DNA from 2 places in the Bacteroides clarus genome. Region 2 is predicted to be linked to the other one. Evidence: riboswitches for the same ligand, from Rfam matches in the RefSeq annotation. Region 2 holds a riboswitch; the other holds the start of a gene.
What was found. A riboswitch is a leader RNA that binds a small molecule or an ion and turns the genes downstream of it on or off. The one in region 2 is predicted to bind thiamine pyrophosphate.

Region 1 (5,801 bases), on a different contig from region 2:
CATTATCAACAGAGAAAATATTCATAAGACAGAACCATCTGATAATCAAACATAAGAAAACAAACAGCAAGAATAATGCAAACTTTTTTCGCCACAAGCCTTGCATATTCAATAAAAGTACCTATCTTTGCACCCGCTTAACAGCAATAAGGATTGATTCGCTAGCTCAGCAGGTAGAGCACAACACTTTTAATGTTGGGGTCTTGGGTTCGAGCCCCAAGCGGATCACCAAAGAGGAAGCTACCACATGGCTTCCTCTTTTTTTATCACATACCGATAACAAATCCGTCCTACGGAACGAATAAATCCGTCTCACGAGCCAAATTATTTCATCCTGCGGGAGGATCTATTTCGTCCCGCAAGACGAAATTATTCAGCTCACGGGACAAAACCAGCCGCCATTAACAAAGCTTTGTCCGTTACTATATTCCCTTCTTTATGACCGGAAGTCCAAATCCGCCCCGAATTAAAGACAGCACTTTCGGCTTCCCTTTCCGTGCTTTCCGGTAGACGGCACGAGAAACATGCAATGTCTCCACCTTACCATTATCAAAGGCAACTTCCAGATAATATTCATAGCGCATGCCATCGGACACATAGCGGTGTTTTCCTACCCTACGCCTTTTTTCATGCTGCTCCATACGTTTATCGAGTACGGTTACTGTTACCTCATGCTCGGAAGCGGCATCCGCCGACAGGTAGTTGCCGGCAAGGAACAATACATAGCAGACGGAACCTACGCACACCAAATGGCAGAGCACATTCACAATTCTGTTCTCCATGGTCGTCAGCCATATCCATTTCCGGTAGAGAGGAAGCGTCAGCATGCCCGCCGCCAATGCTACGCCAACGGGTATCCACCAGGCTGCCAACGTTTTCTCGGAAATCACATATCCCATAGCGCCCGAAAACAACACAACCAAGACAACAAAAATGCGTAATATTTTAATAAACAGAGTTCCCATCGCTTCAATTTGTATTTTCCTGCAAATATAAAAATAAAAGCGACATAACAAATTCTCCCGTACCGCATTCCGCATGAACTAACTTACCCGACGGAACGTTATAACCATACTAACTTAAAGAAGCAACCATCATGGAAAAAAACTTGATTCATAGTAATGAATTGCATTTCATTGACAAGAAACGCATTCACCGGGCAGTAGAGCAGCTGGTTGAGTCATTGGAGCTGGCCGCAGGGTCCACAACAGGATTCAATCTGTATGCAGTAGTAGAGAGCTATTTCACCGACTTGGACAAACGAAGGGAAATAAACCGTTTGCTCCATCTTGAGCAAAATATTTGCGAAGAAGTGGAAGAAGAACTTGGAGTATACGAAATGTAAAACAATGTATGTACATCGATACAAAAAGGAAGCTGCATCAAAAAATGCAGCTTCCTTTTTGTATCATATTTCTTCCGTATTCGGATTCTTTATCAATCCTTTGCCTGATGTACCGTCAACTGCGGGAACGGGAAACCGATTCCTTCTTCGTTGAATACAGTATAAATGGTCTTGTTCATATCAAAATAAACTCCCCAGTAATCACTGCTCTTCACCCAAACACGGATAACGAGGTTCACGCTGCTGGCATCCAAAGCATGCAGGGCCACAAAAGGTTCCGGAGTATCCAATACGCGGCTGTCTGCCGCAAGTACACGGCGCACGGTACTTTCCACCTTGTCGTAATTCTCGCCGTACTCCACACCGATAATCCATTCCACGCGACGGGTGTCTTCCCGACTGTAATTAGTCACGGTTCCACTGCTTAAAGCGCCGTTGGGAATATAAATCACCTTATTGTCGGACGTAGTAAGGATAGTATGGAATATCTGGATTTCGCGCACCGTACCGGATACACCCTGACTTTCAATCCAGTCGCCCACCTTGAACGGACGGAATAACAAAACGATAAGTCCGCCGGCAAAATTCTGCAGATTACCGGACAGCGCCATACCTATCGCCACACCGGCAGACGCCAGCAAAGCGGCAAACGAAGTCGTCTCGACCCCCAACTTACCGATAACGGCTATAATCAGCAGAATTGTCAACAGTATGTTCACAAGGCTCTTGACGAAGCTCTGAATACTTGCATCGATATTCCGCTTCACAAGAAGTTTGGACACCAGCTTTTTGATGAAAGAAATAAGGAAACGTCCCACCACAAAGATGATAGCCGCCCCTATGATACGGCCGCCGGCTCCCACTCCCCAGTCTATCAGTTGCTGCATAAAAATCTGAAGTTTGCTGAAGCCCTCTTCAGAAGCCTGGACGGCAAACACCGCCATTAATAAAGATGATAACATAATGATTTATAGTTTATAAATTACTGAATGCAAAATTAACAAATAAATCTATTTTCCGTTCACATTATTTGTACCTTTCGGCCAAAAGAGATACTTTTGCACCCGATTTCAACTAAGGGGTGCCCTAATATGACGGGCTGAGAACATACCCATTGACCTGATCCGGGTAGTGCCGGCGGAGGGAAAAGAAGAAAAGTTCCCCTTTTCTGTATTCATCTTTAATAGTTTAAATTGCAAATGAGAAAGTATGCAATGGCGGCATGTCTGTTTATGGCAGCGCTGAATGTCTGTGCACAGACAAAGGAAAAAGACAGTCTGCGAGTGATAGACTTGCAGGAGGTAGAGATTATCTCCACACGTGCCACAGGAACCACTCCGGTGGCGTTTACCAACATCAACAAAGAACAACTTAAAAAGCAGAACTTCGGTCAGGACTTGCCGTATCTGTTGAGCATGACACCTTCCGCCATCACCACCAGCGATGCCGGAGCGGGTATCGGCTACACTACGTTAAGAGTTCGCGGCACAGACGGAACCCGCATTAACGTCACCGCCAACGGCATTCCCATCAACGATGCCGAAAGCCATAATGTATTCTGGGTGAACCTGCCCGACTTCGCATCGTCCGTCAAAGACATGCAGATACAACGCGGTGCAGGAACTTCCACCAATGGCGCAGGAGCTTTCGGAGCCAGCATCAACATGCAGACCGGAGACTTCTCGCTGAAACCGTATGCCGAGCTGAACGGTTCGTACGGCTCGTTCAATACGCACAAAGAAACGGTAAAAGCGGGTACGGGACTTATCAACGAGCATTGGTCTTTCGACGCCCGCCTGTCCAATATCAGTTCGGACGGATACATCGACCGCGCATCGGTCGGGCTGAACTCTTACTACCTGCAAGGTGGGTATTACAACGACAACACCTCCGTCAAACTGATAACGTTCGGCGGTAAAGAACGCACTTACCATGCCTGGAATTACGCCAGCAAAAAAGAAATGGAAAAATACGGCCGCCGCTACAACTCCTGCGGGTATATGTACACCGACGACAACGGCATAGACCACTTCTACGAAGACCAGACTGACAATTACGTACAGAAGAATTATCAGCTGCTTTTCAACCACAACTTCACTTCCGCCTGGAATGTAAACGCAGGTCTGCACTACACCAAAGGAGACGGCTACTATCAAGAGTACAAAGACGGGCGCGAGCTGGTGGAATACGGCCTGCTTCCGTACGAACACGACGGTGAAACCGTAAACGAGAGCGACCTTATCCGCAAAAAAGCAATGGACAACCGCTTCGGCGGCGGTATCTTCTCCGTTAATTATAAGGGTGACCGCCTTCACGCATCCCTCGGCGGCGGGCTGAACCGCTATGACGGCGACCACTTCGGCAAAGTGTTGTGGGTGAAGAACTACATCGGCAACCTCGACCCCGACAAAGACTACTACCGCAACAATGCCACCAAGAATGACGGTAACCTCTACCTGAAAGCCGACTACGAGTTGTGCAACGGTCTCAATGTCTATGCGGATTTGCAGTACCGCCACATCTCTTATAAGATGTACGGACAGAACGACAAGTGGAACAGCGTTACCAATGACGGCTTGCAGCAACTCGCCATTCACGAGAAGTTCGACTTCTTCAATCCCAAAGCCGGACTGTCGTGGCAGCTCAACCGTAACAACCGGATATACGGTTCGTTCAGCGTAGCCCACAAAGAGCCGACGCGCAACAACTATACGGACGGCAAGTTCACCGAGCATCCCAAAGCAGAGCGTTTGTTCGACTACGAGCTGGGTTACACCTTTGCCGATTCATGGCTGACATTCGGTGCCAACCTATACTACATGGATTACAAAGACCAGTTGGTGCTGACCGGCGAACTGAATGAAATCGGTGAAGCCGTAGCCGCCAATGTGCCCGACAGCTATCGCATGGGTATCGAACTGATGGCAGGCTTAAAGCTGCCTTGCGGCTTCCAATGGGACATCAACGCCACTTTGAGCCGTAACCGCGTAGAGAACTTCACCGAAACCCTTTACGAGAACGAAGACCCGGCGGGCGAAAAGTGGAGCACCTATCTGGGCGACACTCATATCGCCTTCTCTCCCGACTTCCTGCTGAACAACCGCTTCGGCTATACTTACAAAGGCTTTGAAGCATCTTTGCAATCACAATACGTCAGCAAGCAATACATGAGCAACCTGGACTGTAAAGACCATATTCTGGATGCCTATTTCGTCAGCAACCTGAACTTATCATACACGTTTACGTTACCCAAAATAAAGTCGGTAACCATAGGCTGTACCGTCTACAACCTCTTCAATGAAGAGTACGAAAACAATGGCTACGCAGGCAGCGGTTTCTATTACGAGGGCGGGCAGAAAGTACGCTACAATTATGCAGGATATGCGGCGCAGGCCGGTACCAATGTATTAGGACATATCTCTTTGCGTTTCTAAACTTGATTATGGAGCAGACACTCGAAATTATCGGAACACTTGTCGGACTTCTCTACCTCTGGCTGGAATATCGGGCAAGCATCTATCTTTGGATAGCGGGCATCATCATGCCTGCCATCTACATCTTCGTGTACTACAACGCGGGTCTGTACGCGGATTTCGGCATCAACATCTACTATCTCGGAGCCGCCATATACGGCTGGACGATGTGGAAGTACGGAGCATTCCTGCGGCGTACCATCCTGAAAAGAAAAGCCTCGGAAGCGGAAAACCGGCAACAGGAGTTACCCATCACCCGCATGCCGCTGCGGTATCTGCTACCGCTCGTTGCGGTATTTGCCGTCACTCTTGCGGGCATTGCCTGGATACTTATCAACTTTACAGACAGCAATGTTCCGTGGCTTGACTCCTTTACCACCGCGCTCAGCATTGTCGGCATGTGGATGCTGGCACGCAAATACGTGGAGCAATGGTGGGCATGGATAGGCGTAGACGCTGTAAGCACAGGTCTGTACATCTATAAAGGACTTGATTTTACCGCCGCACTATACGGCCTTTACACAATAATCGCTATCTTTGGCTACTTCAAATGGAAGAAGATGATGAAGCAAGAGGCTGATTTATGATTTATAAATTCCGATTTATCAATTATCGACTATGAAAGTGGATGCTGTAATTTTAGCCAACGGAGAATACCCTGCCGCCGCCCCGCCTTTACAAATATTGGCGGACGCTCCCTACGTAATCTGCTGCGACGGCGGCGCGGACGAATATATCCGGAACGGACATATCCCCAATCTTATTATAGGTGACGGCGACTCCATCAGCGAGGAGAATCGCAAGAAGTACGGATATCTGCTCCACCGCATTTCCGAACAAGATACGAACGACCAGACGAAAGCCGTCAACTATCTGTTGTCACAGGGCAAACGCCGGATAGCCATCGTAGGCGCCACCGGCAAACGCGAAGACCACACCTTGGGAAACATCAGCCTGCTCATGGACTATATGCGTGCAGGAGC
Region 2 (5,801 bases):
AATTCGTATAAGGTGCGAAGCTGGGATGCCGTAAATTTACGCGGCAGCAAATCAAACAATGACGATGGATTAAACTCTATATATTGGCGGATGTAGGTCATAGCCTCTTTGATGATAAGGTTATGGTCGAATGCCAGCGCTTTGATGTCCGGCAAAGCCACCCAACTTGCCATATAATCGTCCAAATCACGATTCAGCGCACGGTCTATCTTTACCAGCGAGAGGTATGCGATGGTTACGATACGCTCCACTTTGGACTGCATGGCCCGTTCCAGCCAATGTACATCCTTAGGGTCTTTGGTGCGGTTTTTGGAACCGAATGCCTTGAACTGCATCAGATTTACATTTTTGAGACCTGTCAATTCGTTCAGTACCCGTTGGGCAGCTTCATCCAAATCCTCGTCCATATAAATCAAACTGCCGGGAAGTTTCATGTCATGAAAGATTTCACCTTCTTCCTCTCCCGCCCGTTTAATCAGCAGAACTTTCAATTGCTCTCCGTCAAAACCGATCACTACACAATCTACGGAAATATGATTGTTGGCCAACGGCATGTTATGTTCCATGTTTTGCATAATATTTATGTTTAACGGCTGCAAATATAATGAGGTTTTTCTAATTTGCAATAAAGAAAAAAGAATATTTTAATGATGTTATAAAGCATTATTTTACAGGTAAATACATATCATACATTTTACAATATGAACTTATTGTGTTATCGTATAAAATACAATATGTAATTTAAGCGGATACCCGGCATAAGTAATTGTAAGATATACAATAACTGTAAACTGCTTAATTTATAAGGATTTTACCGTTTGCCTGCCTGTCCTTTGAAGGTGGTACATATTGTATTCTAACCACATGTAAAAATAGTGCATTGCACAAAAAACGTTCATTTGTGCGGTGGTTATCAGAAAAACCTATACCTTTGCACCACTTTTTTAATTAAACACTAAAAATAAGTAAATATGAAAGCATTTGTATTTCCAGGTCAAGGTGCTCAGTTCGTAGGAATGGGTAAAGACTTGTACGAAAATTCGGCTTTAGCCAAAGAACTTTTTGAAAAAGCAAACGATATCCTCGGATATCGTATTACAGATATTATGTTCAACGGCACGGACGAAGATTTGCGCCAAACCAAAGTAACGCAACCTGCCGTATTCCTTCATTCGGTAATTTCCGCGCTTTGTATGGGCGATGATTTCAAACCGGAAATGACTGCCGGTCACTCACTCGGTGAGTTCTCCGCATTGGTTGCCGCCGGCGCGTTGAGCTTTGAAGACGGTCTGAAACTTGTATATGCCCGTGCCATGGCAATGCAGAAAGCTTGTGAAGCGCAGCCTTCCACTATGGCCGCCATCATTGCTTTGCCGGACGAAAAAGTGGAAGAAATCTGCGCACAGGTAAGTGCGGAAGGCGAGGTTTGCGTGGCTGCCAATTACAACTGTCCGGGACAAATCGTAATCTCAGGTTCCATTGAAGGCATCAACAAGGCTTGCGAACTGATGAAAGCCGCCGGAGCGAAGCGCGCTTTGCCTTTAAAGGTAGGCGGTGCATTCCACTCTCCGCTGATGAATCCTGCCAAGGTCGAATTGGAAGCAGCTATCAACGCTACTGAAATCCATACTCCGAAATGCCCTGTCTATCAGAATGTAGACGCTCTTCCTCATACGGATCCGGCTGAAATCAAGAAGAATCTTGTGGCTCAGCTGACAGCTTCCGTACGCTGGACTCAAACAGTCAAGAATATGGTTGCCGACGGTGCTACCGACTTTACGGAATGCGGTCCGGGTGCAGTTCTGCAAGGGCTTATCAAGAAGATTGATGCCAGTGCAACGGCTCATGGCATTGCATAATCCATAAAAAAAATTCCTTTTGGAGTTACTTCCGGTGGGGATGTGTCAAAATTTCGATTGGCACATCCCCATCTTTTTTATTCATTTTGCTTCCCTTTGATAAAAAATCCTCTCCTTTTGTTTTTTATATTTTATTTTCCTTTACCTTTGCCACCGTAAAGACAAAGGGGTGCCCCGACGGGCTGAGATTATACCCTCGAACCTGATGCAGTTAGTACTGCCGTAGGAATTGGATATTTTTTCTTTTTGGAACTTACCTTAACGGTACTTCTTTGTATTTACTTCCATTGTTTTACTTAACAGAAACAAAACATGAAAGTATTAATCAACAACAAAGAAGTGGAAACCGAGGCCGTTACCCTTTTACAACTGACAAATGAACTTTCCCTGCCGGCGCAAGGCGTCGCCGTTGCTGTCGATAACCGCATGGTTCCACGTGCGGAATGGACGGATTATGCTCTGTCCGAAGGAATATCTATCGTTATAATAAAAGCTGCCTGCGGCGGATAAGCCTATGAAATCACTTCAGTTCATTACACATTACACCGAAAAGTATTCCTACCTCGACTCGGCCCGTATGGCTTTGGAAGGCGGTTGCCGATGGATACAACTGCGCATGAAAGATGCCGGAAAAGAGGAGATACTGCCCATAGCGACGGAAATACGAAAATTATGCAATGATTGCGGCGCAATATTCATTATCGACGACCATGTGGAACTGGTCAGGGAAATTCGTGCTGACGGCGTACATCTCGGCAAGAATGATATGCCCGTTGCCGAAGCGCGGCGCATACTCGGAGACGAATATATCATAGGCGGTACGGCCAACACATACGAAGATGTAAAGAAGCATTGGCTCGACGGAGTAAATTACATCGGCTGCGGACCGTTCAGATATACCACCACCAAACAAAAGCTCAGTCCTATTCTGGGTTTGGAAGGATATAAAGAGATTATCCGTCAAATGCGCACGGAGAACATCAACCTGCCTATCGTCGCTATCGGCGGAATTACCTTCGCAGATATTCCGTCTGTCATACAGACAGGAGTTACGGGCATTGCCCTTTCGGGTACCGTGCTGCGGGCGGATAATCCGGTGGAAGAAATGCGGAGAATACTTACGGCAATCAATCAAACAGACAATCACCGAACTAACAAATAAATAAGATATGGAGAAATTAATCATTGCGGGACGTGAATTCAACTCCCGCCTGTTTTTGGGAACGGGAAAGTTCAATTCCAATGAAATCATGGAGCAGTCCATTCTGGCATCCGGCACGGAAATGGTGACGGTGGCCATGAAACGTATAGAGCTGGAGAATAAAGAAGATGATATGCTGAAGCATATCCGTCATCCCCATATCCAGCTTCTGCCCAACACTTCCGGCGTGCGCAACGCCGAAGAAGCCGTATTTGCCGCGCAAATGGCACGCGAAGCATTCGGAACCAACTGGCTGAAACTGGAAATCCACCCCGATCCGCGCTATCTTCTTCCCGACTCCACCGAAACCCTGAAAGCTACGGAAGAGCTGGTAAAGTTAGGCTTTATAGTTCTTCCCTATTGTCAGGCAGACCCTACGCTTTGTAAACGTCTGGAAGAAGCCGGAGCCGCCACCGTCATGCCGCTGGGTGCGCCTATCGGTACGAATAAAGGATTGCAGACCCGCGACTTCCTGCGGATTATCATCGAACAGGCCACCATACCTGTGGTGGTAGATGCCGGCATCGGTGCTCCCAGCCATGCCGCCGAAGCAATGGAAATGGGCGCTTCCGCCTGTCTGGTCAACACGGCCATTGCCGTAGCGGGCAATCCCGTAGCCATGGCAGAGGCTTTCAAACAAGCCGTAGAAGCAGGACGCATGGCTTATGAAGCCGGTTTAGGATTGCAGGCCGATAACTTTGTGGCCGAGGCCAGTTCTCCCCTTACAGCCTTTCTCAATGAATAAAACACATTATTAAATAAGCTATGAAACCAAGAATTAAATTTCCCCGTTCGGAAAAGGTATACCTGTCGGGAAACATATATCCGGAACTGCGCGTGGCTATGCGCAAAGTAGAGCAAGTACCCAGTACGACTTTTGTCGGAGAAGAAAAAGTCATTACTCCCAATCCGGACATTTACATTTACGACACCAGCGGTCCGTTCAGCGACCCCGATATAGAGATTGACCTTAAAAAAGGATTGCCCCGTCTGCGCGAGCCCTGGATTTTGCGTCGTGACGATGTGGAGCAGTTGCCGGAAATTACTTCGGAATACGGCCGTATGCGCCGTGACGACAAGTCGCTCGACCACCTGCGCTTTGAGCATATCTCATTACCCTATCGCGCCAAACAAGGCAAATGCTGCACGCAGATGTATTATGCCAAGCAAGGCATCATCACTCCCGAAATGGAATATGTGGCGATTCGCGAGAACATGAATTGCGCCGAATTAGGAATAGAAACGCATATCACTCCCGAATTCGTCCGCCAAGAAATAGCGGAAGGGCGTGCTTTGCTTCCCGCCAATATCAATCATCCCGAAGCCGAACCGATGATTATCGGCCGTAACTTCCTTGTGAAAATCAATACGAACATCGGTAACTCCGCCACCACTTCAAGCATCGACGAAGAAGTGGAAAAAGCACTTTGGAGCTGCAAATGGGGCGGTGACACTTTAATGGATTTATCTACCGGAGAAAACATCCACGAAACGCGCGAATGGATTATCCGAAACTGCCCGGTTCCCGTAGGCACGGTGCCCATCTATCAGGCATTGGAAAAGGTGAACGGCAAAGTAGAGGAGCTCACTTGGGAACTCTATCGGGATACCTTGATTGAACAATGCGAGCAAGGCGTGGACTACTTCACCATACACGCGGGTATCCGCCGCCACAACGTACACCTGGCGGATAAACGTCTGTGCGGTATCGTAAGCCGCGGCGGAAGCATCATGAGCAAATGGTGCTTGGTACACGACCGGGAGAGCTTTCTGTACGAGCATTTCGATGACATCTGCGATATATTGGCGCAATACGATGTAGCCGTTTCCTTGGGCGACGGCCTGCGTCCCGGTTCTACGTACGATGCCAATGACGAAGCGCAGTTTGCCGAACTCGATACCATGGGCGAGCTTGTGCTCCGTGCCTGGGACAAGAATGTACAGGCTTTCATCGAAGGCCCCGGACACGTGCCCATGCACAAGATTAAGGAGAATATGGAACGTCAGATAGAGAAGTGCCACAATGCGCCGTTCTACACGCTCGGCCCGCTGGTTACGGATATTGCTCCGGGGTACGACCATATCACTTCTGCCATCGGTGCGGCGCAAATAGGTTGGCTGGGTACGGCAATGCTGTGCTACGTTACTCCGAAAGAGCACCTTGCATTGCCCGACAAAGAAGATGTACGCGTAGGTGTCATTACCTATAAGATAGCCGCCCATGCCGCCGACCTTGCCAAAGGGCATCCCGGCGCGCAAGTACGCGACAACGCCTTGAGCAAGGCACGTTACGAGTTCCGCTGGAAAGACCAGTTCGACCTTTCGCTCGACCCGGAACGCGCACAGACCTATTTCCGGGCGGGACACCATATCGACGGAGAATACTGCACCATGTGCGGGCCGAATTTCTGCGCGATGCGGTTGTCAAGAGAATTAAAGAAAAAAGAGTGATTCAATAAAAAGAATTATATGTTTTCAGACGAATTAGAAAAAATATCCTGGGAAGAGACGACCGACCGCATCCACTCCAAAACAGATGCGGACGTACGTCGTGCTCTTTCCAAAGAACATTGTGACGTAGAGGACTTTATGGCACTCATCTCACCGGCCGCCGTCCCCTATCTGGAAACGATGGCGCGTTTAAGCAAAAAGTATACGGAGGAACGTTTCGGCAAAACGATTTCCATGTTTGTGCCGTTGTATATTACGAACTCCTGTACCAACTCCTGCGTGTACTGCGG

Region 1: linked by a shared signal. The riboswitch ahead of I2F54_RS15075 (TonB-dependent receptor) and the one ahead of thiS (sulfur carrier protein ThiS) in region 2 are both predicted to bind thiamine pyrophosphate.

Annotation. Positions count from the first base shown of each region.
Region 1 covers NZ_JADNLF010000016.1:72,840-78,640, reverse strand. The annotation lists gene I2F54_RS15100 (AI-2E family transporter) at 1-55, shown strand, start outside; tRNA gene I2F54_RS15095 (tRNA-Lys) at 156-231, shown strand; gene I2F54_RS15090 (hypothetical protein) at 423-965, opposite strand; gene I2F54_RS15085 (hypothetical protein) at 1,097-1,345, shown strand; gene I2F54_RS15080 (mechanosensitive ion channel family protein) at 1,438-2,289, opposite strand; TPP riboswitch at 2,413-2,509, shown strand; gene I2F54_RS15075 (TonB-dependent receptor) at 2,545-4,779, shown strand; gene pnuC (nicotinamide riboside transporter PnuC) at 4,788-5,405, shown strand; gene I2F54_RS15065 (thiamine diphosphokinase) at 5,437-5,801, shown strand, end outside.
Region 2 covers NZ_JADNLF010000003.1:121,927-127,727, forward strand. The annotation lists gene I2F54_RS04575 (NUDIX hydrolase) at 1-575, opposite strand, end outside; gene fabD (ACP S-malonyltransferase) at 972-1,859, shown strand; TPP riboswitch at 2,015-2,105, shown strand; gene thiS (sulfur carrier protein ThiS) at 2,172-2,369, shown strand; gene I2F54_RS04590 (thiamine phosphate synthase) at 2,374-3,021, shown strand; gene I2F54_RS04595 (thiazole synthase) at 3,029-3,805, shown strand; gene thiC (phosphomethylpyrimidine synthase ThiC) at 3,826-5,511, shown strand; gene thiH (2-iminoacetate synthase ThiH) at 5,530-5,801, shown strand, end outside.